Regions from separate parts of the Shewanella sp. 10B genome, predicted to be linked through region 2. Evidence: predicted binding sites of a transcription regulator. Region 2 holds the regulator's gene; each other region holds the start of a gene.
What was found. Region 2 encodes sigma-54, which starts transcription at its own class of promoters, with help from an activator protein. Its sites were predicted from a motif close to GTTGGCACGNNNNTNGNNT; they were not measured.
Positions count from the first base shown of each region.

Region 1 (10,318 bases), on a different contig from region 2:
CGACATAATTCACCTCTACATTTCACTCAATTCAATTAAGGACTCAGGTCCAACTTAATACTGACAAATTAGGTTTCTGATACCGCGAGTACATCAGAGAGCTTAATACCTGCACCACCGCGAAGATTCAGAATCGCCCCAGTGCTTGCAGTGCCTAACGAAACACTGGTCACATGGGCATAGGTCGAGACGGCAAGCTCTTGAGATTTACCATCGACCAGTCCACTGGCTTTAATGGTGTAATTACCGGCACTGACAGGCTCGCCATTCTTATTCAGGCCATCCCATGTCACAGGAATGTTGCCGCCATCACTGCCATCGATGTTAAAGGTACTGACCACTTGGCCTTTATCATCCAGTACACGCACGTTAATCACAGGAATTTTATCTGGCGTACTCACCACACCACTCAAGGTAGGGCTTTCGGTCGACACATTGCCGGTATCGGTTGGGATCAATACCTTACGTCCAACTAATCCCGATGCTTGCAGCGCCTGACTCGAGGTCATCACACTGTTTAAATTGACGATTTCATCGTTAAGCTTTGAAATACCATCCACGGTCGAAAAGGATGCCATTTGCGCAATCATCTGATCGTTGTCGACGGGCTTAAACGGATCCTGCATCGACAACTGCTGACTGAGTAATGAGAAAAAGTCTTCCTGCGTCAGCTGTTGGCTCTTGGCTTCTGGCACAACCGATTGGCTAGGCAAGCGGATCCCATCTAAAAATGGATTGCCGGTTGATGTACTCGTTGTGCTCGTTGTGCTCGTGGTATTAGTCGCCACCGTATTCGATTGGCTCTTAGTTTGAGTCGTCTGAGCCGTATTCTGGCTAAGTTGGTTAATGAGGCTCACAGCTTACCTCCTAAATCGCGCATGTTATTTACCCATCCCAAGTGTTTGTTGCAGCATAGATTTTGCGGCTTCAGCGACTTGAACATTCATCTGATATGAGCGAGAGGCAGAAATCATATCCGCCATTTCTTCCATGACATTCACATTCGGCTTATAAATAAAACCATCCGCATCCGCCATCGGATGATCGGGCGAATACTCTTTTAATAGGGGTTTATCGCTCTCAACGATGCCTTTTACTGCAACACCTTGAGAAGCTTGCTGTTGGCTCTGCGCTTTCGCCATTTCAGCTTCAAAAATGGGATGACGTGAGCGGTAAGTTTTATCAATACTGCTAGAAACAGAATCGGCGTTAGCGATGTTACTCGCCGTGGTATTGAGTCGGACGGACTGAGCTGACATACCAGAGCCAGCCACATCAAAAATGCTAAATAAACTCATGATTAATCCCCTCTCAGCGCTTTTTTCATGCCGCTAAACTTACTGTCCAAAAATCCCAGAGACATTTGATATTCGAGCGCATTTTGCATAAATGCCGACTGTTCCTGTTGAATATCCACTGTATTTCCATCTCCAGTATCTGGCTGATTTGGCACACGGAACTTCACGTATTGTCCCGTTAACTGTGCGAGGCCAAAATGCTGCTCATCGCCGGTCATCTCAAGGCTATTGCGTTGCTGTTGCTGGGTCTTCGCAATATTTAAGGCCGCAGAAAAATCGACGTCACGGGCTTTATAATGTGGCGTATCGGCGTTTGCGATGTTGCTTGAAATCACTTCGGCACGCTCGGCACGTATCCCCAAAGTGAATTGGTGCACACCTAGTGCCTTATCAAAATTAATCGCCATAAAATTGCCTCCATCGTGACTCTCACGGGAACAAAGCAATTCATGTGCCAAAAAACAGAAACTATCAGAAATGTGTAGAAATGGGGTTTGGCGGGGTAAAAAATTACCGACTCATGTCGGTAATTTTTATTTAATATCAGAGCATTAAGTCTTTTTCTGGTAATAGATACCAGGGTTGCAACGAACCATATCAAATTCATCCGTCAGACCCGCAATCGACTCTGACGCGCCGAGAAAGAGTATGCCCTTCGGATTTAATGCGGCAGCAAATTGCCGCAAAATTTTTGCTTTTGCCTCAGGGGCAAAATAGATCAGCACATTTCGGCAGAAAATAATGTCGAACTTGCCTAGCAAAGTGTAACTCTCAAGCAGATTGTGGGCGCGAAAATTGACTAAACGCTTAACGTTGTCCTTTACCCGCATGTTGCCAGAGGGCAAAGCATCAAAAAACTGGCGCTTACGTTCCTCCGATAGGCCACGTGCCAATGCCAAACTGTCGTACTCGGCATTTTTGCAACGTTCCAACATCGAAGGCGAAAGATCGGTCGCTTGAATTGAAGCGCCTCCCGGCAAAGCTCCCGGCTTCTTCTGTTGATATTCTAAAATCGTCATTGCCAACGAATAAGGCTCTTGGCCAGAAGAACAGGCAGCCGACCATATCTTTAATGGACGGCCCAACTTACTGTATTCAGGTAGCAATACATTGCCTAGTAACTCAAACGGATAGCGGTCACGGAACCAAAGCGTTTCATTGGTCGTCATCGCATCAATGACTTCCGCCCGCAACGCGCGCTCCGTTGGCTTCATCGAATGTTTCACCACATCGGATAACGAAGGCAGATTATATTTGCCCATCAAAGGCGCGAGACGGCTACGCACTAGGTACTGTTTATTTTCCCCCAGTACGATGCCGCTGTGTTGTTCTAAGAACAACCTAAATTGATTATATTCGGCTTCTGCGAGTGATTTGTCAGGCACATTCACGTCCTAGATCCTATAGCAAGCACCCAAATAAGTGCCAACAATCATGTAATAAGGGCTAGATTATAGCGTAAAGCACCACTAGGCACTAACCCACACTTTCACTACAAACTTAAATGCTTGTTCACTGCCGCAGCTAATTCGTCTGGGTTGAATTTAGCGATAAAATCATTAGCGCCTACTTTTTGTACCATAGCCTGATTAAACACGCCGCTTAACGAGGTATGTAGTACAACCTTGATATGCTTAAGCTTTGGATCGTCACGGATCTCAGCCGTTAAGGTATAACCATCCATTTCTGGCATTTCAATATCCGAGATAATCAGCGGGATTTCCTCGGCCACATTATTCATTTCACCCGCAATAGCTTTTAACTTATCGAGCGCTTCACGGCCATCTTTTGCCGTATCAATCTGTAAGTTTAACGACTCGAGCGCGCGAATAATTTGTTTACGAGCCACTGCCGAATCATCAATCACCATAATATGGTAATGCTGACTTCTATCGATTGTCAGTTGCTCATTGACTTCTTCACTGATTGCAGTTTTGACTGGTGAAATTTCATCGAGGATCTTTTCAACATCAAGAATTTCAACCAGTTCACCTTCGATTTCGGTGACAGCGGTTAAGTAAGAATAGCGACCAGCCCCTTGTGGTGGCGGCATAATGGCTTCCCAGTTCATGTTGATGATACGTTCAACTGAACTGACTAAGAAACCTTGTACGCTGCGGTTATATTCTGAAATGATGATAAAGCAATTTTCAGTGCTGGCTAACGGACGCCCGCCGGTTGCAGCACTCAGATCGATTACCGAAATAGTCGTGCCGCGAATATGGGCGACACCTTTGACGTAAGGATTAAGTTTAGGCAAAGTCGTTAACGGTGGACATTGCAAAACTTCTTTTACTTTGAATACGTTAATCCCAAAACGTTGACGACCATTCAACTTAAATAGCAATAGTTCTAGTCGGTTTTGACCTACGAGTTGGGTTCGTTTGTTGACTGAATCAAGAATACTCGACATAACTCTGCCTTGTTGTTCTGTTTATGTACGGCCCTAAACTCGTTTGAGTATAGGCATATTAATTGCTTACGTCTTGTTATCGATAACCATAGTTGAAACTGAGTCAAACTTCTGACACGAAATCTTGGCCGTTATGGCATGGAACAGTTTCAAACTTGATAAAAGTATAGGTGCATTCTGGCGTTACAAGCTAGTCTCTTCATTATGAAAGTAAATTTAGTCTATTTTTTGAGTATCATCGCCCTTTCCTTCGCCACTAAGGCCAATGCCGAGCCCGTGGTACCTAGCATATCGGCGATATCCGAATTAGCTAAAGCTCTTATTAATGAAAAGATTTCAGTACCATCTAACGCTAAAGTTGAGATCCTTCCGCAAACGATAGACAGTCGTTTGCTTCCTTCTCAATGTGCCTCTCCCATTCGAGTCGAGCTCGCCTCCGACCGAGAAATCAGCCGCAACAACACGGTAAAAGTCAGCTGTGATACACCCGATTTAGCCTACCCTTGGCAGATTTTTATGTCGGTGCGGGTCGATATTCTTTTCCCGGTTGTGGTCGCTAGCGAAACACTGGCGCCAGGCGAACTGATCAGCCCAACACAGGTTGAAATCCGTTACGTCGACCAAAATAGTTTACGCGGTATGCAATTTAGCGATACCAGCCAACTTTCAGGAGTACGGGTAAAACGGCGTGTCGCCAAAAACTTCCCTATTTTTGCCAATAACCTTTGTTTTGTTTGTAAGAATGATTCAGTATCAATTTATGTGCGTTCCAGCAATTTTGTGCTAAAAACCGTAGGCGAAGCGCTACAGGATGGTAATATTGGTGACCAAATTAGGGTCAAAAATAGCAGTTCAAACAAAGAACTAGATGCCATAGTCACGGCCATTGGCGAAGTCGAAGTTAGAATGTAAAATAAACTAAAGCTTTTCGATGAGCTGCCGATACCCCAGTTAAGAAATCCCCGTATACACGACGCTGGAGCCTAAAATGGCAATTGATATTAGCAAATTTAACGCCGGAGCGGCCGCGCAAGTCCGTTCAAACACAACAAAGAAAAGCAGCGAAAGTGAGCAATCGACTCAGGTTGCGGCTAAATCGACTCAACAGAAAGGTGACTCAGTTGTCATTACGGCTCAAGCTCAACAGCTACAAGGAGCTCAAACCAAAATGGCCAGCCTACCTGAAGTAGACCAAAAGAAAGTCGCTGAGATTAAACAAGCGATTGCCGAAGGTCGCTATAAAATTGACCCCGAAAAGTTGGCTGCTAACATTGCCAGCTTCGAAGCTGAATTGAATGACCTCAATAAAGAGTAACTATGACAGAAATAGCTAAACTGGTAGATCAACAACACGCCCATTTGGCTGTTCTTAAACAGATTATTCTTAAGGAAAAAGGCGCTTTGGTTGACCAAAACGCCGATTTGCTTTTATCGCTTGCGGATCAAAAATCATCATGCCTGCAAGAACTCAAGGCCAATGATGACTTACTGGCCAATCACAGCGATAAATCCTTACTCACCTCGCAAGTAGAACTATCCCATAAAATGGCCGCCGTAAAAGAGGCCCTTGCCGAATGTAAGGATCTAAACGCTCAAAATGCTAGCCTCATCGAGATGAATCTAGCGAGTCTAAACCGTTTTGCCCAAGCCTTACAGGCGAGCCGAAACGCGACTACTCTGACCTATAACGATAAAGGCAGAACCTCGACCCTTTCAAGCTTAGGCAATGATTTGAAAGCCTAAGTCATGCATCATAAGTAAACGGGATATAAACAAAAGCCGCGCTAAAACTTAGCGCGGCTTTTGTTTATTGGTACAGCACGACGAGCAGTCATCCAGACCTAGCTCTAAAACCAACCCTAGCACCAACCCTAGCACTAAAAATAGGTAACATCTTTAATTCTTTGTGGGCGGCTCTGCTGTTGGTAAATCTGCCATACCTTGGCAAAATCAAGTTCTAACTCAGTCACATAGTGGTCCCCTGCCGGATAGCTTTTTACCACTTTCGCGCCGCGGATCACCCCAGTCACAGACGCTTTAACATTATCATCTGTCAGCATCCAATCACTGACACTACTGTTGGCGGTGATCTTCTGTCCATACACTTGTTCAGCCAGTTCACGGTAGGCCACGATTTTTGACGCCTGCATCGCCATTAAAACTCGTTGGGACTGCTCTTTGGCCGGTTGAGTCGCTAGCGGGGCGTAACCTATTGCCGTCAGTTTAGGAAAACTACTTGGGGGCACATCTTCCCACTGAACATATCTATCTTTAGTTGCACACCCAGTAAGAAGGAGCGCCGCAACAATTAGTAAGTAGCGTTTCATTTTCCATCTCCTAGTACCCGAACCTCATTCATACCAGGGCTCGACTGGCGATATAAAATCCCATCCTGAGAGATAACTTGCTCGGAGGGCTGCATGTAATTACTCAATTCTTTTTGAGTCACAAAAGTCTGCGATGCCGATACCACACGATTGTTACTTAGAGTGACAATCCGAGTATTGATTGCCATGCCATTGGTTGTCGGGCTCATGGTCGATACGACGATATGGTCAACGGGTAAATTGGTCGAAAGCTTTTGCCAATCGCGCGTCAAAATAAAATCGCCATCAGCCGTCACTCTCAGCCCATCACCTAAATTCAAATCCACCACATTGAACATAAAGCTATGCAAAGACGTCATCAGCCCTTGCTGCAGCTGCTGCGCCAGTGCATTGGTGCTACTCAAATTCCCAACTAACACAGGCGTGGCAACAACGATAGGCTGGTCGGGACGCAGTGCATCATTCTGCTTGACTAACTCAGTCACAATTCGCTGCGCGAGATGATTAATCGTCGCCGTAGGCGGCAAACCATTGCCGTCAGCTAAGCTAGGTTTGGGCGGTGCCACGGGTTTAGTCGCACACCCAACCAGCACTAACAGTGCCAGCGGAATGAATGCACGCTTCAGCATAAGAGTAACCTCGTCATCAATATCAATGTGGCCCAGTGGGAGCCGCAATCTTTGCCATAAAGCAAGCAAGTATTAGACCAAGTCAAAATATTGCGCTTAATGAACTCCCCAGATTATCGACAAATCCATTGATAACTTTATCCCTATACCTCGATAAATCAGGCATAAAATTTGCTTAGAGCCATAAAGCACTGCCAGTAAACTGACTCATCCCAGCAAATTTAGTTAAGGGCTTATTGATGAACATACTAAGAAAGAACTTGCTCATAATCAGCAGCCTACTGCTATTTGCTGCACAGGCAAACGCCGAATGGGTCGAGGCCAGCGGCGAAGCGGTGATCACTAATGGCAACATCGCCCAAGCGCGTGAAGAAGCCATCAATCAAGCAGTGAGTTATGCCACGCTCAGTACGGGTATCCAAATCAGCAGTGAGCAGCAAACGACTAACGGCAATCTGACGCAAAACAGCTTTGCGATTAATCGTTATGCCCAGGCGATTAGCATCCAATTAGTGAGCGAGCGTATTGAAGGCAGCAAAATTTATGTTTCCCTCAGGCTCGATCTTAATGATGACCCCACCCAGCAATGCCCTGCTGGGCAGTTAAAAGCCGCCATCTTAATCCCCCAAGCGCAAATAAAAGACCGTGCACAGTTACGCTACGGACAACTCTCTGGATTTGAAGAAGTCATCTCCGAGAAACTGGGTAATAGCATCGATGGCTACTCATCCACTGGTTTTAGCCATATCCATGCCAAAGAACGGCTTGATATCGCACAGGAACTTGTCGATATCCGCGGCTATCGACTCCCCAGTTGGTTAAGTGAAATCACCGATAGCCAATATATTTTATTGCCACAAATCATCGATATATCGACTGAGCCTGTGCAATCTACCTTTATGGGATGGTGGGATGAAGCGCCACTCAGACAATTTCAATTTAAACTCAGTCTCTATCACGGCATTAGCGGTGAGGAAGTGTGGAGCAAAACCTACAGTACCTCTGCCCCGTGGGAGTTTGAAGAACAGGCCATCATAGCCCCTAATAGCGACCGATTTTGGCGTTCATCCTATGGCAGAAATATCAGCCAAATCATGCAAGAAGCAACTCGAGATATAGACAACACGCTCAATTGCAGGCCACTGCTAGGGCAAGTCGTCAGCCGTCAAGGTGACAGGATTATCCTCAACTTAGGTCGCAAACACGGCATTCGAGTTGGCGATAAATTCCAGGTCGTGTTACAACAAAACTTACCCGATAGACTCAACGAAATGCGTGCCGTCGCCACCAAGAGCCGAGCAACGGTAAAAATTGAACAAGTCAGCGAAGAAAGTGCAACGGCAGTCCTCGTTGACCAAAATGCGGCTTACAATGTACAGATAAACGACATCGCGCTTAAGATTTAAGCAACTAAATCATAAGCCTTTTAATCAAAGATAAAACCAGTATAATCACAGGCGTCTCTTCATAGCTCAACAGGATAGAGCAGCCGCCTCCTAAGCGGCCGATCGGGGTTCGAGTCCCTGTGGAGAGACCATAAGTCACTTTTTATCTATAAAATTCAATAATTTACGAAAATCGAAAAATCCTGTGCCGCCTATGTGCCGCCATAGGAATGACGTTTTTTAGAATTTTTTTTCGTAACATTTTCAAAAATCCCCCTTTTGCCCTGTTCATTTCAGTTATGGACAATTAACCCTATTTCTAATACTTTTCCCTATGAGTTAACGAACAGGGAAAATAGCTTTATGACGGAAACTTCATCGCAAGAAAAGTTCACTCAAACACTCGAAGGGATCATCGAGCAATATTCAATTTCCGAACCACCCGAATTTTTGAAAGTCCTCATCGCTCTCCCTGACTCTCCAGATAAAGACAAAATGTTTGAAGATATGCATGAAGTATTTCGCGCCATAACTTCACCCTCTGAACTATCCAGCAAACTCCCCAAAGGCACAACTGAAGATACGGTCGCAAAAGAGCTGGCAAAAATTCCAGACAGTCAGAAAATCCTTAGTGAAGAACAGCAGAAAATGGTGGAGCTATTTATTGAAATGCTATCTTCATCATCGAGCAATGAATCTCAGATCGATATGAATTATGTACGAAGGTTCGCAAATGCCGATTTTCCGCTTTCATCGGACACGAGTGATGAAGATGAAACTGTATTAATAAACTTACTCAACAGCCAACCAGAGGCCATAGCTGAGTTTATGCAAGCGATGATGGCGTGCCACATGGCTGGAATGACCAAAGCAGCCAATCTACTAAGTCGCCTTTTTGCAGAGCACGTATTGGTCATTGAAAACGAAAGCTATCTGACACTTCAAGCTGACATAACCAAGCATAAAGAATTATTCGACAAAGCTTCTAAATCTGGAAGTTCAGGAAGAAATAAGCGTCATGGCACTAGAGATAAAGTCGTGGCCTACGCCATCCAACTTTATAATCAACGAAATTACGATAATCCTCACCAAGCCGCACAGATGATTACAGAACAAGTCCTTGATTTCGCAAAAAGCGTTGGCTACTCATTTTCATCTCCATATCAAGCAACTAGAACAATTAATAGTTGGCTTAGTTCACAACAAACTAATAAATAATTTAAATGGATTTGTCCAATGATTAACCATAAAACTTCTTTAGTTACTGCGCTATTCTCCACAGGACAGTATCCAATTTTTAGCGCATACGCTGACCTGTTGATTGAATTTTTTACCGAGGATGAAAGCAACATTTGTGAATCCGATATGGAGATGCTCTCGATTGCATTGGGCGATGGCGCTCATAAGTTGTACATAGAAGCTCGGTCAAAAACCAGTCCATCTGATAAAATTGATTCTATTTTCAATAATTTCATTAAGCTAAAAATTGAAATTTTGACCTCAATCTTTACTAGAGGAAGTGAGCTATCAGCAAGGTCAAATCAAGCGGTTGCAAAACTACTATTTGGGCAATATAAAACCGTTCTCGACAATATTGAAATTAGAAGACAACAAGCAGTCCAAGAAAAACAAACTAAAGAGTTAGCCGAGAAAAAAGCTCAAGCAGATGAACTCCTGAAAAAACAGCTAGCAGCGGAACAAGCATATCAAGCAAGTCACATTGATTTTGATGATTTCGAAATTCACGGCGTAAAGAAAAACTCGCGAGTCGACAAGCTTCTGAGCCAACTTCGCAAAAAGCCAATCACCCAAGAAGAAATGGCATGGCTTTCTGACGTAGGCTTTTACAATGAACTTATTGAGCAAAAAAATCATATTCAATTAGCTCACCAGCATTATCAAAACTGGAAACAGAAAAACATGCCTTGGGAGCTGGTCAATGCAAGTGCAGCCTACAGAAAAGGTGGCGAACTAAAGAAAATCCGAAAGACACTAAATGAACAGTATCCATTTGCCCATTCAGGGAAAGACAAAAAGCTGAAATCAGCTCTATTGACGACCTTTGGCGGGGTCTGTAGAGATCAAGAAGACTTCACCAGAGGAATAGAACTTGGGCATGAAGCACATAAAGTGACACCTTTAAATTTCATGCCATGCACCTTGCTTGGAGCGATTTATCTATCAACTGGTGAGTTTGACCTAGGTCATGAATGGTACGGTAAAGCAAAAGATAGAGGGTTTACTCAAAATGCTTATGACAACGATA
Region 1 is NZ_JAMDJO010000008.1:119,704-130,021, forward strand. It holds gene flgE (flagellar hook protein FlgE) at 1-6, opposite strand, end outside; gene flgD (flagellar hook assembly protein FlgD) at 69-857, opposite strand; gene flgC (flagellar basal body rod protein FlgC) at 882-1,298, opposite strand; gene flgB (flagellar basal body rod protein FlgB) at 1,301-1,705, opposite strand; gene M0415_RS19060 (CheR family methyltransferase) at 1,850-2,689, opposite strand; gene M0415_RS19065 (chemotaxis protein CheV) at 2,791-3,711, opposite strand; gene flgA (flagellar basal body P-ring formation chaperone FlgA) at 3,916-4,623, shown strand; gene flgM (flagellar biosynthesis anti-sigma factor FlgM) at 4,700-5,026, shown strand; gene M0415_RS19080 (flagella synthesis protein FlgN) at 5,029-5,454, shown strand; gene M0415_RS19085 (LPP20 family lipoprotein) at 5,589-6,038, opposite strand; gene M0415_RS19090 (FlgO family outer membrane protein) at 6,035-6,667, opposite strand; gene M0415_RS19095 (flagellar assembly protein FlgT) at 6,907-8,073, shown strand; tRNA gene M0415_RS19100 (tRNA-Arg) at 8,129-8,204, shown strand; gene M0415_RS19105 (hypothetical protein) at 8,416-9,270, shown strand; gene M0415_RS19110 (hypothetical protein) at 9,289-10,318, shown strand, end outside.
Region 1: a site for sigma-54 is predicted at 1,739-1,757, ahead of flgB (flagellar basal body rod protein FlgB). Genes of this name have one in related genera too.

Region 2 (10,318 bases):
GCCAGCGAAAAATCGCGCCCCAGAGCATCAGGCCCGCACGGCCAAAACCGAGCACTAACTCGATAGCGCTGCGGCCGAGGTCGGCAATACTGTCGAATAACTTCACTTGCCAGCTCCTTTAGCCATTAATTCTTGCTGATAATCCTTCGCCGGGTAGTGGAAAGGCACAGGGCCGTCGGGCGCGCCTTGAATAAACTGTTTGAGCTGCGGATTGTCCGCATGCTTTAACTCCTCAGGCGTGCCATGGGCAATCACTCTTTTATCGGCCACCACATACACATAATCTGCAATTCCGAGCACTTCATCCACATCGTGGGACACCACAATCGAGGTTAGATTCAGCGCATCGGAGAGTTCGCGGATAAGCTTCACCAGCACGCCCATGGAAATCGGGTCTTGTCCGGCAAAAGGCTCATCGTACATCACCATTTCAGGCTCAAGGGCGATCGCCCGAGCAAGGGCGGCACGGCGCTGCATCCCACCGGATAACTCACTTGGCATCATCTGCGCGGCGCCACGCAGACCAACGGCTTCAAGCTTCATCAATACGATTGAGCGAATAATCTCTTCGGGTAAACCCGAATGCTCACGCAGTGCAAAAGCGACGTTATCGAAGACGTTGATATCGGTGAATAAGGCGCCACTTTGAAACAACATGCTCATGCGCTTACGCAGTTCGAACAATTGGCTACGACTCGCGGCATGCACATCCTGACCATCGAACAACACTTGGCCGCTATCGGGCGTTAATTGGCCACCGATAAGCTTAAGCAAGGTGGTTTTACCTATACCACTGGGGCCCATAATGGCGGTGACTTTGCCCCGGGGGATAGACAGACTAATATCTTCATATATGACACGCTGGCCACGGCTGAAGCCCAAATGACGGATCTCAACCAACGGCGTTTGTTCTTGAGTCATGCTTGATTCCGATATTTGAAAAGAGGTGGCCTACGCTTCCTGCCCAGACCAATCGAAGAGCCGCAAATTGTACGTAATTGCGCTTTAACCTACAACAGAATCGACACTATCGTCCTGCGATACTTTCAATTTGCCTCATTTCCAGCGAGAATGCGCCCTAAGTTTTCGCTCTGTGAAGCTAAAGTGTTACTTAATGTTTTCACCCTTGTTGATAAATCAGCAAGTTTGTTTAGTTAAGGCTAATAAGATAAGCGAAATCACACTGAACTAGGCAAGACAACTTAACTCAAAAGCCATATTGAATGTCAAACTGGTTATCATGGCGGCCATAGCCATAAAAGTGGCAGCGCTAAAACAACCAAGACGATGATTTTGCTCAAGGCATTCAATCGCTAAACAGGTTATCCTGCCCTATTGCCGTCAACCCTATAGGCAAAGGCAGAACAATAAAGTGCTACTCCGAGTAAGAAGCCGTTAATTTTATCATCTTTATCGCGTACCAAATTGTGCTATTCCAATCCCAGAACGGGGCGACAAAGACAATGCAAGAAGAGAGATAGACATGGTAGACCAATCACAATTGCGCCAGTGGGGCTGTAAAGTCATCGATATTGAAAAATCGGCCCTCGACAATCTTTATCAATATGTCGATTCCGTTGAATTTGCCCAAGCCTGCGAGTTAATTCTCAACTGCACCGGCAAAGTGATAGTGATGGGAATGGGGAAATCTGGCCACATTGGCAATAAAATCTCGGCCACCCTCGCCAGCACAGGTACCCCAGCGTTTTTTGTCCATCCTGGCGAAGCCAGCCATGGTGATCTAGGCGTGCTTTCGGACAATGATGTGATTCTTGCGATTTCAAACTCGGGCGAGTCGAGCGAAATCCTTGCTCTGATGCCAGTCATCCAACGAAAAGCCATCCCTGTGATTGCCATGACTGGCAAGCCAGAATCCACCATGGCGCGTCTATCTAAAATTCATTTATGTATTGAGGTGCCAGAGGAAGCCTGTCCGCTTGGGCTGGCGCCAACTTCAAGCACCACAGCAACCTTAGTCATGGGCGATGCCATCGCCATTGCGCTGCTGCAAGCCAAAGGCTTTACCCGGGAAGATTTCGCCATGTCCCATCCGGGCGGCGCCTTAGGTCGTAAGCTGCTGCTTAAAGTCAGCAACGTGATGCACAGCGGCGATGACTTACCTTTGGTTAAACACGATATCTGCATCACCGATGCCCTGTATGAGATCTCCAAGAAAGGCCTTGGCATGACCGCGGTTATCGATGAGCAAAACAAACTCGTGGGTATCTTTACCGACGGCGACCTGCGCCGCGTTATCGATGCCCAAGTCAACCTGCGCACCACGCCTATCGCCGATGTGATGACGCGAAACTGTGTCACAATTACTGAAAACGTCTTAGCGGCGCAGGCGCTGCAAGTGATGGATTCCAAAAATATCAACGGCCTGATAGTGATAGATAAAGAACATCATCCTGTCGGAGCCCTCAATATGCTCGATATGGTTAAAGCGGGAGTGATTTAATGCCACAGCAAGGTTTTTACGGCCCCATCAGCGACGATGTTTGGCAAAGGGCACAAAAAATTAAACTGCTGATCTGCGATGTGGACGGAGTGTTTTCCGACGGCCGCATTTATTTGAGTAACTCAGGGGAAGAGCTCAAAGCCTTCCACACCCGCGATGGTTATGGTGTGCGCTCGTTACTAACCAGTGGTTTTAATCTGGCGGTGATCACTGGCCGTCAGTCTAAAATTGTCGAAAACCGCATGACGGCGCTGGGTGTGACGCATATTTATCAGGGCGTGGATAATAAATTCGTGCCCTATGAAGAGCTGCTGTCGCTCTACAATGTCACCCCAGAAGAAGTCGCCTATATCGGTGATGATATTGTCGACTTGCCGGTGATGAATGTGGTCGGCCTTGCCGTCTGCGTTGCCGATGGTCATCCCTATGTCCGTCAACACGCCCATTTTGTGACTCACTTAAATGGTGGGCATGGCGCACTCAGGGAACTCACGGATCTGCTCTTACTGAGCCAAAATAAGTTCACTTCCGCCCATGGGATGAGCATATGAGTCGTGTGACCCTCGCCATTATCGCCTTTTTTGGTACTGCGCTGGCGCTATATTGGCAAGTGCAGCAAAAACGCGGTGGCGATACGGATGACAGCTTGAACGTCAGCGACAGGCCCGATTACATTATCGAAGATCTGCGCAGCATTGAGTTTAATGAGCAAGGGCAAGTTAACAGTCGCGTCACGGCAAAGCACATGGAACACTATGAGCTGAAAAACCAAACCGACTTTACTCAGCCCGTCTATCTTGTCTATCCCGACCAAGGTAAAGCAAAATGGCAGATCCGAGCCGACCAAGGTCGACTCAATAAAGATACCGGCAAGGTTGTATTAGAAAATAATGTTATTATCGATGCCATCAGCCCTGGTGAACCCATACAGACATTGTCCACCAGTTTTTTAGAACTCGATCTCAACACTATGATAATGACCTCTGACCGCATCATTTACGTCACAGGGAAAGATTTTAATATTCAAGGGCAAGGCCTTTATGCCGACCTTAACGCGCAGGAAGTGCAATTGACCAGTCAGGTAGTAGGAACCTATGAAGCAAAATAACATATTACTTGCCGGCCTAATGCTAATCACCAGCATGAGTGCCTTCGCCAAGGTCGGTGACTTACAGCAAGAAGTGAAAATTAAAGCCGTCAGCCAAACTGCGGACATTAAAAATAACCAGATCATTTTCTTCGGTCCGGTTGAAGTCACTCAAGGCTCGATTAAAATCCATGCGGATCAACTACGTGCATTTTCTGCCGAAGGGGAAAACAGCAAGATTTTAGTGGCAACGGGCAACCCTGCGACCTACAGCCAAATTCTCGACGATGGACGCCCAGCGTCGGCGAGCGCCAAAGAAATTCGCTATGAAATGGCGACCCGCACCCTGACCTTAACAGGCTCAGCGACCCTAGACCAAGCGGGTAGCCAAGTGACGGGTAACCTCATCCGTTACGATATTATTCAGCAGAAACTGATCGCTGAGAGCACGGGTAGCGGTGATGATCGCGTAATCACCATTATTCAACCTGACAACTATCAGGAAGAACTCAAGAATCAGCCTGCGGACAAACCTGTGAAAAAACAGGATTCTAAATGACCCAAATCACCTTAAAAGCACAGAATCTCGCTAAGAGTTATAAGAGTCGTCAGGTTGTGAAAGATGTCAGCCTGACGGTGAAAACGGGTCAAGTCGTCGGCCTACTCGGCCCAAACGGTGCGGGTAAAACCACCACCTTTTACATGGTCGTGGGCTTAGTCAAAAGCGATAAAGGCCATATCTTTATCGACGATGATGATTTAACCGCCGATCCTATGCACCTGCGCGCTCGCAAAGGCATTGGTTACCTGCCACAGGAAGCCAGTATCTTTCGCAAGCTGACAGTGCACGACAATATCATGGCGGTACTGCAAACCCGTAAAGAGCTCAATCGCGATCAACGCGAAGAAGAGCTGGAACATCTGCTCGAAGAGTTCCATATCACCCATATTCGCGATAGCCAAGGCATGTCGTTATCGGGCGGTGAGCGTCGCCGCGTCGAAATTGCCCGCGCCTTAGCGGCCAATCCTAAGTTTATTCTGCTCGATGAACCCTTCGCCGGTGTCGACCCGATTTCGGTTATCGATATCAAGAAAATCATCGAACAACTCAAGAGCCGAGGCCTTGGGGTATTGATCACAGACCACAATGTGCGCGAGACTTTAGACGTCTGTGAACATGCCTACATTGTCAGTCACGGAAACCTGATTGCCGAAGGAACTCCCGCAGAGATCTTAGACAATCAGCAAGTTAGGGCTGTGTACTTAGGTGAACAATTCAGGCTATAGTTACTTAAACAGAGCCAATTAGCCTTGAATTTTGGCTTATCTGCGCCATCAATATGATAACAAGCGGCCTAAATTCAAAATAATAACGTAGGGATCAGCGGTAACATGAAAGCGTCACTCCAGCTCAAACTGGGTCAACAGTTAACCATGACGCCACAACTTCAACAGGCCATTCGTCTGTTGCAATTGTCGTCATTAGAACTGCAGCAAGAGATCCAGCAAGCCTTAGACTCTAATCCCCTTCTCGAGCTGGAAGAGGAGCAATTCGACGCGCCTACCGAACGTAAGCAAGATATCGCCGATACCGACTTTAGCGAAACGACAGCCCAGCCACAGGAACAAGACAATTCCACCGTGGACATTGCCGAGTCGTTGACCAAAGAATCCCTGCCCGAAGAACTACCCATGGACACCACTTGGGATGAAGTCTTTACCGCATCGCCAAACTCAGGTTCTGGCGCCAGCCGTGAAGATGACATGCCCTTCCAAGGGGAAACCAGTGAAGGCCTGTACGAACATTTAGAATGGCAGAAAAACCTCACGCCCTTCTCTGAAACCGATTTAGCTATTGCCACCGCGATTATTGATGCCATCGACGATCAAGGTTATCTGACTCAAAGTACTGAAGATATCCTCGAGGCCATGGGCAATCCTGAGATCGAGCTGGATGAAGTCGAAGCCGTACTCAAGCGCATTCAACACTTCGATCCCGTCGGTGTCGCCGCAAGGGATTTAAGCGAATGTCTGCTTATCCAACTCTCCCATTTTTCGCCGGATACCCCACACCTCGAAAACGCCCGTATGTTGATCAAAGATCATTTAGATCTGATCGCTGCCCGCGACTTTAGGTTGTTGATGCGTAAAACCAAGCTTAAGGAAGATGATCTGCGCGAGAGCATTGCCCTCATCCAAACCTTAAACCCTCGCCCCGGTTTGCTCATCACCCCTGTCGATGAAGAATATGTCATCCCCGATGTGTCGGTGTCGAAGAAAAATGGTCGCTGGGTGGTCGAGTTAAATCCAGACTGCATGCCAAAAATCAATGTTAATCAGCAATATGCAGCCATGGCGCGCAGCACCAAAAGCCAAGCCGATAGCCAATTTATCCGCGGGCATCTGCAAGAAGCCAAGTGGTTTATCAAAAGCCTTGAAAGCCGTAACGAAACACTGCTCAAGGTGGCAAACTGCATAGTGCAATATCAACAGGGTTTCTTCGAATACGGTGAAGAAGCCATGAAACCTATGGTCCTAAACGATATCGCCGAGGCGGTAGAGATGCATGAGTCCACCATTTCACGGGTGACCACACAAAAATACATGCATACCCCAAAGGGACTTTTTGAACTAAAATATTTCTTCTCAAGCCACGTCGGGACTGATGATGGCGGTGAGTGCTCATCCACGGCAATCAGAGCCTTCATTAAGAAACTGGTTGCAGCGGAAAACCAGAAAAAACCATTAAGCGACAGCAAGATGGCGCAACTTCTGGCAGAACAGGGAATTAACGTTGCGCGCAGAACCATTGCGAAGTACCGAGAGGCGATGCTTATTCCCCCTTCCAATCAGCGTAAAAGTTTATAGCCTAAAGTGGAAATCGGAGGACGTTTATATGCAAATAAACCTGAGTGGACACCATATCGAGATTACTGAATCGTTACGGGCTTATGTTGAGGAAAAGTTTTCAAAACTTGAACGTCATTTCGAACAGATCAATAATGTGCACGTTGTGCTCAATGTTGAGAAAATGCAACAAATTGCCGAAGCGAGAATCAACCTCACCGGTGGTGAAGTCTTCGCGACTTCAGAGCATGCAGATATGTATGCTGCCATAGACGTCCTGATCGACAAGCTTGATCGTCAGGTTATTAAACACAAAGAGAAGTTAACAAAACACTAGCAATGGAACTTCGTACCATACTGCGGCCGGAATGCACGACCTGCGCCACTCCGGGCAGTAAGAAAAAGGTACTGGAACTTATCAGCGACTTAGCCGCTGCCCAGTACCCCACCCTCTCATCTCAAGAGATCTTCGAAAGCCTAGTGGCGCGCGAAAAGATGGGGAGCACAGGTATAGGTAACGGCATCGCCATTCCACATGGTCGATTAACCGATATAACACAACCCATAGCCATATTGGTGAAATGTGAGGAGCCGATAGCCTTTGATGCTATCGATAAACAACCTGTCGACATTTTATTTGCGCTGCTAGTGCCTGCTGACCAATGTCAACAGCACTTAAGCACTTTGTCCTGCATGGCTGAAAAGCTCAGCGACAAGCAAATATTGAAGCAATTGCGCAAGACGCATGATGAAACGGAACTCTATCAGGTAATCACTGGATGAAACTGGTCATAGTGTCAGGGCGCTCAGGCTCAGGCAAATCGGTCGCACTAAGAGTGCTTGAAGATCTCGGCTACTATTGTGTCGATAATCTTCCTTTGCCGCTGATTGGCAGCTTACTCGAACAGCTCAAGGGCAGTAACGATCTCGTCGCCATCAGTGTTGACGTGCGTAACCTGCCGGAGCAAGACAAGGTACTCGTCAAACAGCTCGCCAGCCTGCCAGAGGGCACTGAACTTACCAGCTTCTTCTTAAACTCCAGCGATAAAGTACTGTTAAAGCGCTACAGCGAGACGCGGCGCTTACATCCCTTATCTAAGAGCCGAGTATCACTGCAAGAAGCCATTAAGCTTGAAGGCAAGTTGCTCGAGCCCCTGTCACAGCAGATGGATCACTACATAGATACCTCGAATCTGAATATCTATGAACTCAGCGACCAAGTACGGCAAATCCTGCTTGGCAGTGTCGATAAGGAACTGGTGATCAACTTCGAGTCTTTCGGTTTTAAGCATGGTATGCCAACCGAAGCCGACTTTATGTTTGATGTGCGCTTTTTACCCAACCCCCACTGGGAACCCGAGTTGCGCCCCCTCACAGGTTTAGATGAACCTGTGGCAGAGTTTTTAAATCGCCAGCCCTTGGTCAATAAGTTTATTTGGCAGATTGAGAACCTACTCGAAACCTGGTTACCCCACCTCGAGCGTAATAACCGCAGTTATCTGACCATTGCCATTGGCTGCACAGGCGGACAACACCGCTCTGTTTATATCGCCGAGCAACTGGCTAAACGCTTTAGTAACGGTAAACATCAAGTCAATGCACGCCATCGGGAACTGACAAATGCCAAAGCTTGAACGCCAGGTCACCATCTGCAATAAACTCGGCTTACATGCCCGCGCAGCAACTAAACTCGTGGTGTTGGCCTCAGAGTTTGATGCCAGCATTACGCTGATCCAAGGTGAAAAACAGGCCTCTGCCGCCAGTGTTTTAGGGTTACTTATGCTAGAAACCGGCATGGGTAAAACCATTACCCTGATTGCCGAAGGCCCAGATGCCGAGCCCGCGCTCAATGCCATTTGCGCGCTTATCGACGCTAAGTTCGACGAAGCCTGTTAATCGTATCGATATCTCTTCTCGATGATTCCTGCCGTTATTCAGCACCCCGTTTGGTTTTGATTTCAGCACCTTATACCAGTAAAACACATTTGTGACTCGACGCCCTCCCGTGCGCTCAATTACAATATACTGCTGCGCTTTGGCTTAAGCCCTCAACAGCCAAACGTCCCTATCCACCGTCGCCATCTTGGAGGAAACATGCCTGTAGAAGCCTCAGACAGCTTACAAGTCGAACAACGTCTCGACCAACTGAGCCATGCCCTCAATAGCGGTATGTTTGTGCATGTCAGGCAAATGCTGCAAAACATGGCGGCGTCGGATATCGCATTGATTTTAGAGTCCTCGCCCCCTAAAGCGCGGCAAGTGCTGTGGCAACTTATCGATCAAGACCAGCTCGGGGATATTCTCGATGAACTCAGTGAAGAGTTAAAAGATCCACTGATCCGCGCCATGAGCCCTGAGCGGGTAGCCAAGGCGACCGCCAGTATGGATACGGACGATCTCGCTTATATCCTGCGAAGCTTGCCAGATACGGTCTATAAGCAAGTATTACAGTCTATGAGCCTGCAAAACCGCCAGCGGGTCGAGCAAGCGCTCTCCTACCCCGATGAAACCGCGGGCAGCCTAATGAACACAGATACTGTGACCTTAAGGCCCGATGTGAATATCGATGTGGTGCTGCGTTATTTGCGCCAACGGGGCAACCTGCCCGACACCACTGACACCTTATACGTGGTGGATAAGCACGATCGCGTACTCGGCGGCGTCAAACTTGCGGATCTGCTCACCTGCGATCCCAATACTCATATCAGCAGCATTATCGATACCGATATCGAGAGCATTCCCGTGGGCATGTCCGACAGCGAAGTAGCACAGCTGTTCGAGCGCCATGACTGGGTGTCCGCCCCCGTGGTCGATAGTGAGGGCAAGTTACTCGGGCGTATCACCATCGATGACGTGGTGGATGTTATCCGTGAAGACGCCGAGCACTCCATGATGGGGATGGCGGGGATGGACGATGATGAAGATACCTTCGCCCCTGTAGTGAAAAGCACTTTCCGACGCTCGCTCTGGTTGACGATTAACCTGTTTGCCGCCCTGCTGGCAGCCTCTGTCAGCAATATGTTTGAAGGCACAATCGAACAATTCGCCACGATTGCGATTTTAATGACGATTGTCCCTAGCATGGGCGGAGTCGCGGGCAATCAAACCTTAGCACTGGTGATCCGTGGGATTGCCTTGGGTCATATTGGCCAGAGTAACGCCCGCTGGCTGATTGGCAAAGAACTCGCCATTGGCTTTTTGAACGGCCTCATGTGGTCGATTTTGGTGTTTATCGCGGTATTAGTTTGGAAAGACGATATGGCGCTTGCCAGCCTGATTGGCGGCGCAATGCTTATCAATATGACTGTCGCAGGACTGGCTGGCGCCAGTATTCCGCTGATCTTAAAGCGCTTAAAAGTGGATCCTGCGTTAGCGGGCGGCATGGTGCTCACCACAGTCACCGATGTGATTGGCCTGTTTGCCTTCTTAGGATTAGCGACCCTGTATTTAATGCACTAGTACTCAACCTGCTAAAACGAACAACAAAAATGGCGCCATAGGGCGCCATTTTAATAAGTCAATTAGCACTATTTTTTAGGCGGCTGAAAACCATAGCCCGTTAAAATCGCTTGCCCCTCAGGAGACAAAATAAACTCGGCTAAAGGCGCAGCTGCATTATTGGCATCCTTTAACACCAATAAGCCATAGTCGGCACCGACCGCTAGCTCAGGCGGTAAATCGACAATCTTGAGGCTTGGCACTTCTTTTTGTGCCAGCACCGCATTGGTGCAATAGGTTAAGAACACGTCCGCCTGCTTATTTTCCATCACCCAAGCATAGGGATTACGATCTTTCGGCGGTTTAGCACTTTCAGGCCCACCCGTTAGCTGCAAGGCTTTGGTTTCTAATGTGGTTTTTGCATTGGCTTTTAAGGCCTCGGCTTTCGCAAACACGGCCCAAGCATAATCCCCCGCGGGATCGGC
Region 2 is NZ_JAMDJO010000002.1:723,981-734,298, forward strand. It holds gene mlaE (lipid asymmetry maintenance ABC transporter permease subunit MlaE) at 1-106, opposite strand, end outside; gene mlaF (phospholipid ABC transporter ATP-binding protein MlaF) at 103-921, opposite strand; gene M0415_RS10775 (KpsF/GutQ family sugar-phosphate isomerase) at 1,484-2,461, shown strand; gene kdsC (3-deoxy-manno-octulosonate-8-phosphatase KdsC) at 2,461-3,012, shown strand; gene lptC (LPS export ABC transporter periplasmic protein LptC) at 3,009-3,569, shown strand; gene lptA (lipopolysaccharide transport periplasmic protein LptA) at 3,556-4,107, shown strand; gene lptB (LPS export ABC transporter ATP-binding protein) at 4,104-4,835, shown strand; gene M0415_RS10800 (RNA polymerase factor sigma-54) at 4,941-6,416, shown strand; gene hpf (ribosome hibernation promoting factor) at 6,445-6,732, shown strand; gene ptsN (PTS IIA-like nitrogen regulatory protein PtsN) at 6,735-7,178, shown strand; gene rapZ (RNase adapter RapZ) at 7,175-8,029, shown strand; gene M0415_RS10820 (HPr family phosphocarrier protein) at 8,016-8,291, shown strand; gene mgtE (magnesium transporter) at 8,490-9,854, shown strand; gene M0415_RS10830 (molybdate ABC transporter substrate-binding protein) at 9,923-10,318, opposite strand, start outside.

Region 3 (10,318 bases), on a different contig from region 2:
GACAATGACAGTAAGCTGCCCATCGACAATATTGGTCTTGGTGAGATCGAGATGGAAAATCTCATTCACACTGGATAAAGGCAATGCAAACACCTGCTTGGCAACGTCCACCATTAAGGTCGGCATAATCGCCAAGGTCAGCGGCACTTTAATCTCAAGTATGGTGCCCTTGCCTTTCATCGAGTCGATATGCACCGTACCGTTAAGCTGGGTAATACGGGTTTTCACCACGTCCATCCCAACACCGCGGCCGGAAATATCTGAAATCTCGACTTTAGTCGAGAAACCAGGCGCAAAAATCAGGTTATAAGCTTCACTGTCGGTCATCCGCGCCGCGGTATCCTCATCGAGTACCCCACGCTTGATAGCAATTTGCTTTAACTTTTCAGGATCCATACCTGCGCCATCGTCTTCGATTTTCAGCAGAATATGGTCACCCTCTTGGCTTGCAGACAGGGTAATGGTCCCCGTTCTCGGCTTGCCGCTGGCCTCACGGTCATTGGGCATCTCAATACCGTGATCTACCGAGTTTCGCACTAAGTGCACTAACGGATCAGCGAGCGCCTCAACTAAGTTTTTATCGAGGTCGGTCTCTTCGCCCACGAGGACTAAATCAATTTCTTTATTCAGAGTACGGGCTAAATCGCGTACAACCCGAGGGAAACGACCAAAGACTTTCTTGATGGGTTGCATGCGCGTTTTCATCACAGCGCCCTGCAAATCTGCTGTCACCAAGTCTAAATTCGCTAGCGCCTTAGACATTTCTTCGTCATCACGACTAATGCCTAAACTCAATAAGCGGTTACGCACTAACACTAACTCACCGACCATGTTCATGATTTGGTCGAGTCTCGCGGTATCGACGCGAACAGTTGTCTCGCCTTGAGGTACGTTAGCAGAGGCTGCTGCCGCTGCTTTAGCAGGGGCTTTTTCAGCAACCGCCACATCAGTTTTGGCTTTTACCGCAGGAGGTGTTGCTGGTGCAGCAACACTGGCTTTAGGAGCGGCTGGCGTTGAAGGCGCAGAGGCACTGGTACTTGCTTTCGAAGATTCGACTTTGGCAGTGGTTTTTGCTGGCGCGCCGCCTTTGCCATGTAATTCATCGAGGAGACGCTCGAACTCATCCTCAGTGATTTCGTCCGAATCAACAGCAGGTGCGGCAGGCTTTGGTGCAGCGACAACTGCTTCAGCTTTTGGCTTGGCAGGCTCTTCCACTTTACCTTTAAACTTACCAGAACCGTGCAGCTCATCGAGCAGCGCTTCAAACTCATCATCGGTGATATCATCGCTTGCGCTTGCAGATGTCGCTTGAGGCTTATTTTGCACAGCAGGGGCAGCATCGGCTTGTGGAGCAGAAACTCCGGGACCTTTTCCGGCGCCGTGCAGCGCATCGAGTAATGCTTCAAACTCCGCTTCATCTATTTCATCGATACTGGAATCTGAAAGCTCTGACTTCTCAATCGGCATTTCTTCAACTGCGGCGACTTCAACCACAGTTTCTATGACAGGTTCGGGCTCAGGTTCTGGTTCAGGCAGTGACTCAGCTTCGGCATGACTTTGGCCTGATTCGGAAGGAAGCGGCTCTCCTGAGCTCAGCATTTTTAATTTAGCCAATAATGCAGGATCTGCAGGGTCTTGTTGCTCACCTTGTTGGGTTTGAGCAAACATAGTGTTAATCGCATCGACAGCTTGAAGAATGATGTCCATTAACTCGGCGGAGACACTGCGCTTGCCAGTGCGTAATAAATCGAAGGTGTTTTCTGCTTCGTGACAGACATCCACCATGGGAGTGAGACTAAGGAAACCCGCACCGCCTTTTACAGTATGAAACCCCCTGAAAATGGCATTTAGCAAGTTAGTATCATCAGGATTGTTTTCAAGCGCGACCAGTTGCTCTTGCAGCAACTCAAGAATTTCGCCCGCTTCAATTAAAAAGTCCTGGAGTATCTCTTCATCTACATCAAAGGCCATCAAATTGACTCCCAGTTAGAAACCCAGACTCGATAGCAGATCATCGACTTCATCTTGACCGGTAACGACGTCTTGACGAAGCTCGGCATTCATTATCGGTCCTTCAGCTTCAATATTATTTTTCTGAGTAATCTGACTCTCAATCACGGGTTGCTCACCAAATACTGTCAGCATAGACACCAGATTACTTTCAACTTCCATCACTAGATCGATCACCCGCCGGATCATCTGTCCAGTCAGGTCCTGAAAATCCTGCGCCATCAAAATCTGGTTGAGCAATTCGCGTAAGCGGTTGGAATCCAATTCGCTACGTGACATCAAATGCTGCACATTGTGGCAAAGCGCTTTAAAATCGCTCAGGGCTATTTCACGCCGCATCAACTTATCCCAAGATGGCATCACTTGCTGAATATTCGCCGTTAATGCATTTGCGAGCGGCAAGCACTCTTCTACCGCATCCATGGTTTTATTCGCGGCTTGTTCTGTCATGTCAATGACATAACTTAGCCGTTCCTTAGCATCGGGAATTTCGGTATTCGCGAGTTCAACCAAACGATTGTCAACTTGGAAATCCATTAATGCGCTATGAAGTTGTCTAGTCAATTTGCCAACTTCATCAAAGAGCTCCCTTTGGAGTGGAGCCGCGAGTTCCCTAAATAAATCATCTGCTTGAGCTTGTTCATTCGCGCTTAATAATTCAACTAAACGCTGAGCCTTCTCGAGCGTAATGAGCCCTGATGTTTGTGACTTCATAGCTCATCCTTGCTTAAGCGAGTCGTTCGAATATTTTATCTAACTTCTCTTTTAGTGTTGCTGCGGTAAAAGGCTTAACCACATAGCCGTTAACACCGGCTTGTGCGGCAGCAATAATTTGTTCACGTTTTGCTTCGGCGGTAACCATTAACACGGGCAAATGTTTTAGGGAATCATCAGCTCTAATAGCCTTAAGCAAATCAATACCCTGCATACCTGGCATATTCCAGTCTGTCACGACAAAATCAAAGTCGCCCTTCTGTAGCATAGGCAACGCGGTTGAGCCGTCGTCTGCTTCTTGGGTATTGTTAAATCCCAAGTCTCGCAACAAGTTCTTGATGATACGTCTCATTGTCGAAAAGTCATCAACGATGAGAATCTTCATATTCTTGTCCAAGGTTTCCTCCGGTGAGCTGACATTCTGTGCTCAATAAATAATTATACTTATGTCCAATGCTTGAGTTTGCCTTTGAGTCGCAACATTGCCTGACTTAATATCTGGCTAACTCGCGACTCGCTCACCTCAAGAATGGCGCCAATTTCTTTTAAATTCAATGCTTCATCGTAGTATAACGATAGCACTAGCGCATCTCTTTCGGGCAATAATTTTATCGCCTCTACTAGTGCTGAATGAAACTGGGTCTCTGCTAGTGCTTCAAATGTACCATCACTCACATTATCGCTCGGAGTGAGTATATCCTGTGATACGCCTAAGTCTTCTATCCCTATGATTTTACCAACAGAAACATCGTTAAGAATATGATGGTACTCATCGAGCGTCATATCAAGTTTTTCTGCAATTTCTGTGTCGCGTGCATCACGACCCAACACTTGCTCTAACTCATCAATGGCTTGAGCAACTCGACGATTATTACGATGAACGGAACGGGGAACCCAATCGCCACGACGGATCTCATCCAACATGGCGCCACGGATCCGTATGCCGGCGAAGGTTTCAAACTTTGCACCTTTGCCACCATCAAACTTGGATGATGCTTCTAACAACCCCATCATCCCCGCTTGAAGCAAGTCATCGAGCTGCACTGAGGCAGGTAATCTGGCGAGCAAGTGATGTGCAATTCTTTTAACCAACGGTGCATACTGTTCAACGATTGACGTTTTACTGTCTAAACAAGTATACGCTGCGGCTTTATTCACTCGTTTTTTCCTCTTGAAAATCTGGTCGCTGAACTAAACGCTCAACGAAAAACTCCAAATGCCCACCAGGTTGCTGTGGTACTGGCCAGCTCATAATTTTATTCGCTAGGCCATGGTACGCTATCGCAGCTGGAGACTTAGGATAAGCCTCAACCACTAACTTTTGTTTACGCACTGATTTGCGAAGGTTTTCATCAAACGGAATGGTCGCAACCAGTTCAAGTGCCACGTCCAAGAATCTGTCGGTCACTTTACTGAGTTTAGCAAACAATTCCATACCTTCGCGTAAACTGCGCACCATATTCGCAACAATTTTAAAGCGGAAAACACCGTGTTCACGGCTGAGAATTTTGATCAACGCATAAGCGTCAGTGATGGAGGTTGGCTCGTCACATACCACGACTAGTACATCCTGTGACGCACGGGAGAAACTGAGCACCATGTCTGAAATCCCCGCGGCAGTATCCACGATGAGAATATCAAACTGGGTACGCATCTCACTGAAAGCACGAATTAAACCTGCATGTTGTGCGGGGCTCAATTCTACCATGCCTTGAGTACCCGAGGTCGCGGGGACAATGCCTATGCCCTTGGGACCACGGACAATAATATCATCCAGCTCAGCATCGCCTGAGAGTACATGGGAAAGGTTACGTTCAGCACGGATCCCTAACATGACATCGACGTTTGCCAAGCCTAAGTCGGCATCAAGCACTAAGACACGCTTGCCCTTTTCGGCTAATGCTACAGCGGTATTGATGGACACACTGGTTTTACCCACGCCACCTTTACCACCCGTAACCGCGATTACTTTCACTTTTTCGTTATAGGGTTGATTCATCATACGTAAACCACTTGCTTGATCCAGGGTCATAACTCTACTCAAATGCACAGGTCATATTATCTGACCACGCTGTGTCTGGTAACGATTGTTCTTCAGTGTTTTCTAAGGCCGCTAATGCCTGCTCAGCGAGCAGTAAGGTATCGGCGACTTTCATATCTTCGGGCACTCGCTGCCCATCCGTAACATAACTTAATGGCAACCCACTTTGGATCAACACACTTAATGCGCCCGCTAAAGACACGGATTCATCGAGTTTTGTGAGTACAACACCAGATAAGGGAATGCGTTTAAAGTGATTTACAGCATCTTGCAGCACGCGGCGCTGTCCTGTGGCAGACAGTACCAGATAACTGCGGATAGGTATTCTGCTATTTGCAGTTAAATTATCAAGTTGCTGGTAAAGCCGCATATCTCGTTGACCCATACCCGCGGTATCTATCAATACTAGCTTGCGATTTCTGAACTGATACAGAATTTGCTCCAGTTCAGCAAGGTCATGGGCTTGTTTGACTGGACAACCCATAATTTTGCCATAGGTGGCCAATTGCTCATAGGCGCCAATACGATAATGGTCTGTGGTAATCAAAGCCACTTGATCCGCACCATGATGGGCGGCGAAACGAGCCGCTAATTTCGCTAAAGAAGTGGTTTTGCCTACACCCGTTGGGCCAACCAGCGCTACAACACCACCTTGCTTAACGATATCATCACCTTGGTTATCAAGCATATTCGCTAGACTTTGTGGCAGTGCACGAACTAATTCTGCAGGGGTATAGTGTTGACTGAGCGCCGCTAACTTGTTCGCGACAGCTGGAGAAAACTCGGCTTCCAGCAACTTTGACTCCAGCATGGCACCGACAGGGTCGATACGTTTTTTATGCTCAGTCATCAATGCTGAAACCTGATGGGTCAACAAATTACGTAAGGATGATAATTCATCGCGCATGGCTTCGAGATCCGCATTTTGTTTTGGCGAGCTCTGCGGTTTCTTATCGAAGGGATTGCCCATATCGCGACGCTCAGCTTTAGGTGCCACAGGTGCTTGTAATCCTTTAGCCCACGCAGGCAGTTCGGCGTCTTGCTGTTGATGGGTGAGCTGTTGGTTTAAACGGCTTTGTTGCTTCTCGAGCAATGCTTGGAGAGAGTCCGCTGGCGCCGATGGTTTTAACTTAGTTTCAGCGCGAATCGGCGCTTTAGCACCGAGCGAAACTAAGTCATCACTCACATCCATAAAGGTCGGAGCCGCAGCAGGCGCCTTCGCTTTGGGCTCGTCATAGTCAACGGCAGCCACAATCTCAATGCCACCGTTCACTTTTTTATTTGACATAATCACGGCATCGGAGCCGAGCGTGTCCTTCACTTGGGCCAGTGCAGCACGCATGTCTTTGGCAAAAAAACGTTTAATCTTCACTTATGCGTCCTCTACTGGCCGACGGCAGACACTATGCGTATTTGCTTTTCATCGGGGATTTCTTGGTAAGAAATCACTCTGAGATTAGGAATAGTATATTTAACAAAGCGAGACAGTGTCGCACGTAACATACCTGACGTTAGCAAAATAGCCGGCTGACCAACCATTTCTTGCTTTTGAGCGGCATCCGCTAAGGATTGCTGCATACGCTCCGCAAGACCGGGCTCGATATTAGGACCATCGCCACCGGTTGCCTGCATCGACTGATGCAACATCTGTTCCAACTCTGGCGCCAAAGTTATGACAGGTATTTCGAGTTCAGGACCGGAGATCTCTTGAACTATCATGCGCTTCAATGCGATACGCACCGCGGCCGTTAATACTTCAGTATCGTTACTCTTAGTGCCGTATTCTAACAAAGTTTGCACTATGGTACGCAAGTCTCTGACAGAAACTCCTTCATTTAATAGGTTTTGCATCACTTTTACGACATTTCCGAGCGGCATCACATCAGGAATAAAGCCATCCACCAGCTTAGGCGAATGCTTGGCAAGCATATCCATCAGTTGTTGCACTTCTTCGTAGCCTAAGAGTTTCGCCGCGTTATTCGTCAATATTTGGCTGATATGGGTTGCCACCACTGTCGCGGCATCCACCACGGTATAACCTAAGGTTTGTGCATGTTCACGCAGCTCTGGGGCAATCCAAACCGCTTCGAGACCAAAGGCAGGATCACGCGTTTCGATACCATCGAGCTTGCCATAAACTTGACCAGGGTTGATGGCGAGTTCGCAGTCATGGCGAATATCCGCCTCTCCAACCACCACGCCCATTAACGAGATGCGGTAGGCATTGGGTGATAAATCGAGGTTGTCACGAATATGTACCGCAGGCACCAAGAAGCCCAGTTCTTGAGAAAGTTTTTTACGTACTCCTTTGATCCGGCTCAGTAATTCACCACCTTGCCCCTTATCGACCAATGGGATCAAACGATAACCCACTTCCAGACCGATAGTGTCAACGTGGTGCACATCGTCCCAGCTAAGTTCTTTAGGTTCTCTTTCGGCTCTTTCAGTTGGGCCCGTTTTGACTTGCTCAAGGGCTTTGGCACGTTTGGCTTCATTACGTTTAAATATAAAGTAAGCGGCACCACCTGTGATCACGGCAAAGCTTAAAAACGCCATGTGTGGCATGCCTGGCACAATACCCATGACAAAGAGTACGCCAGCCGCAATACTGAGTGACTTGTGACTGTCAAACATCTGACTAATCAACATCTGGCCCATATCGCCAGATTCATTTTGACGGGTCACCATCAACGCCGCAGCAATTGACAACAACAGGCCGGGGATTTGTGCGACGAGACCGTCACCAATGGTTAACAGGGTATAAATTTCAACGGCTTGGGAGAATGTCAAACCGTGCTGCACAATCCCGATAATAAACCCACCGAGAATGTTGATAACCAAGATCATGATACCGGCAATCGCATCGCCCTTTACAAACTTAGACGCACCGTCCATCGCGCCATAGAAGTCGGCTTCGCGGGTCACCTCGGCGCGTCTGGTTCTGGCTTGATCCTGATTAATAATACCTGCGTTCAAGTCGGCATCGATGGCCATTTGCTTACCGGGCATCGCATCTAAGGTAAAGCGAGCACTCACCTCGGCAATACGGCCAGCACCTTTAGTCACAACGGCAAAGTTGATAATAATCAAGATTATAAATACAACTAGACCCACTGCATAGTTACCGCCAATGACCACGGAGCCGAAGGCCTCAATCACCTTACCGGCGGCATCACCACCATTGTGACCTTCGAGTAATACTACACGGGTCGATGCCACGTTAAGTGCGAGTCGCAGCAATGTCGCGACTAATAAAACAGTTGGAAAAGCAGCAAAGTCTAAGGGTCTGTCGGTATAAATCGCGACAAGAAGAACAATCAAAGCCAAGGCAATGTTAAAGGAGAATAAAACGTCGAGTAGAAATGGCGGGATAGGCAATACAATCATAGCCAATGCCGCAAGCACTAGCATTGGCGTACCTATGCCCTTGAAAGAGCTCAGTTTCAACTGTTTTACTTGGCCTAGGGAGGCTTTAACATCCATTCACAGATACCTAAACTTTGACGTATAACAGCCTGGAAGCAAAAAGCGCGCCAACCGCTAACAGTTCAAGTTATGGTTTTATCTCTGTGAACTATCTCTTCGTTAACCTAACACTTAACTAGTGCTTCAGCTCGTCAGGAATGGGTTGATTAGCAGGGATTGGAATAGGTTTACGACCACGACCTTTTTGGTACTGGCGTAACTGGAACACATAAGCCAGTACCTGTGCCACCGCAGTAAATAGGCCCTCAGGGATCTGCTGCTCAAGTTTAGTGGTGTGATAAATGGCCCGCGCAAGCGGTGGTGCAGAGACAATCGCAATGTTATGTGCCCTTGCCACCTCGCGGATTTTAAACGCCACTTCGTCGACGCCTTTAGCGATCACAAAAGGCGCTGCAGAGCGCTTCACATCGTATTTAATGGCCACCGCATAATGCTCAGGGTTCACCACAATCACATCCGCATTGGGCACTTCGGCCATCATGCGCCGCTGCGCTAACTCACGCTGCATTTGCCGTACTCGCCCTTTGACCTCGGGTTTACCTTCGGTATCTTTATACTCGTCTTTGACTTCCTGCTTAGTCATTTTCAGCTGTTTGTTGTGGTTCCAGATCTGAAACGGCACATCGATGACCACTATGACTAAGACGGAGGAGCAAAGCAGAATGAACATCCACACCAATAAATCCAGCGCATGATGGACGTTACCGGGGAGATGATCGGCAGACAGGAGCAGAATATCGTTAAAATAATGACTGAGTAGCAAATAAGCCGCGATTGCTACCACGGAGAACTTAGCAATCCCTTTGGTTAATTCAACCAAGGCCTGCACACCAAACATCCGCTTAAAGCCTGCAATCGGGCTCATCTTACTGGCTTTAGGCATCATGGCTTGGGTGGAGAAATTCATCCCGCCAAGGGATACGTTACCGATAAATGCCACCACCACAATCAGTAACATAATCTTGAGTAACGGCCAGCCAATCTCGCTCCCCACGACGCCCCATACATTAAACATCTGGTTCGTATCGAAAATCGCAGCGCGCTCCATGGTAAATACACGCTCGAATACGTTGGATAAGGCTTTCGCAATTCCAGGTCCGAGCATATATAAGCCAGTCGCCGCCGAGAGTAACACGGTCGCAGTACCTAACTCTTTTGAACGGGCTACCTGCCCTTTTTCTCGCGCCTGTTCGAGGCGCCTCCCGGTGGGTTCCTCGCTGCGTTCGCCGCTACTTTCTTCAGCCATTACGCGTTCCTATCCGGTTAGAATATGCCATTGGCTTGGCACTGAAGCCCTAAAATATCACACAGCAAAAGCTGTGCCGACGCCCAGACTTCTTCGAAATGGGCCATTACGGGAGTCAAGGTCAACCATAAAATCAGCAGTCCACCAATCATAGTGATGGGGAAACCTATCGAGAAAATGTTCAGCTGCGGCGCGGCGCGGGTCATGACCCCAAAGGATAAGTTAACGAGTAGTAAGGCAATAATCGCCGAGAGCGACATAGTCAGTGCCGCGCCAAACATATAGGAGCCCCATTCCGCTAGCGAGCGATAACTTGTTAAGGTTAATCCTTGATTCGAAATCGGTAAGGTCTCAAAACTGGCGACGAGCATGCGGATCATCAACAGGTGTCCATCGACGGCGAGAAAAATCAACGTCGCGAGTAACAAGAAGAAATTACCTATCACTGGTGTTTGTTGACCAGATCCAGGGTCGACCATAGAGGCAAAACCTAAACTGGTTTGCATACCAATGATCTGGCCCGTTAACACAAAGGTTTGCATCACCATTTGGGTCACAAAACCCATGGCGACACCAATAATAATTTGCTGGGCGGTAATAAAAACAGCGCTTAAGGAAAAGAGTTCGGCATCCTTTACGGGCGGCAAAACTGGCGCAATGGTAAGCGTGATGGCAACGGCTAACAGTAAACGTACACGAGTCGGAGTTGTTGTAGCCCCAAACACCACCATGACCATCAACATGCTGGTCACGCGAAACAATGGCCACATGTAAGAGGCGATGGTTTGCATTAAGGTGTCGAGCAGCAGCTCCATGGACTT
Region 3 is NZ_JAMDJO010000008.1:79,797-90,114, forward strand. It holds gene M0415_RS18850 (chemotaxis protein CheA) at 1-1,971, opposite strand, end outside; gene M0415_RS18855 (protein phosphatase CheZ) at 1,987-2,724, opposite strand; gene cheY (chemotaxis response regulator CheY) at 2,738-3,121, opposite strand; gene M0415_RS18865 (RNA polymerase sigma factor FliA) at 3,169-3,882, opposite strand; gene M0415_RS18870 (MinD/ParA family protein) at 3,875-4,756, opposite strand; gene flhF (flagellar biosynthesis GTPase FlhF) at 4,761-6,137, opposite strand; gene flhA (flagellar biosynthesis protein FlhA) at 6,149-8,248, opposite strand; gene flhB (flagellar biosynthesis protein FlhB) at 8,367-9,497, opposite strand; gene fliR (flagellar biosynthetic protein FliR) at 9,515-10,312, opposite strand; gene fliQ (flagellar biosynthesis protein FliQ) at 10,317-10,318, opposite strand, start outside.
Region 3: a site for sigma-54 is predicted at 8,285-8,303, ahead of flhA (flagellar biosynthesis protein FlhA). Genes of this name have one in related genera too.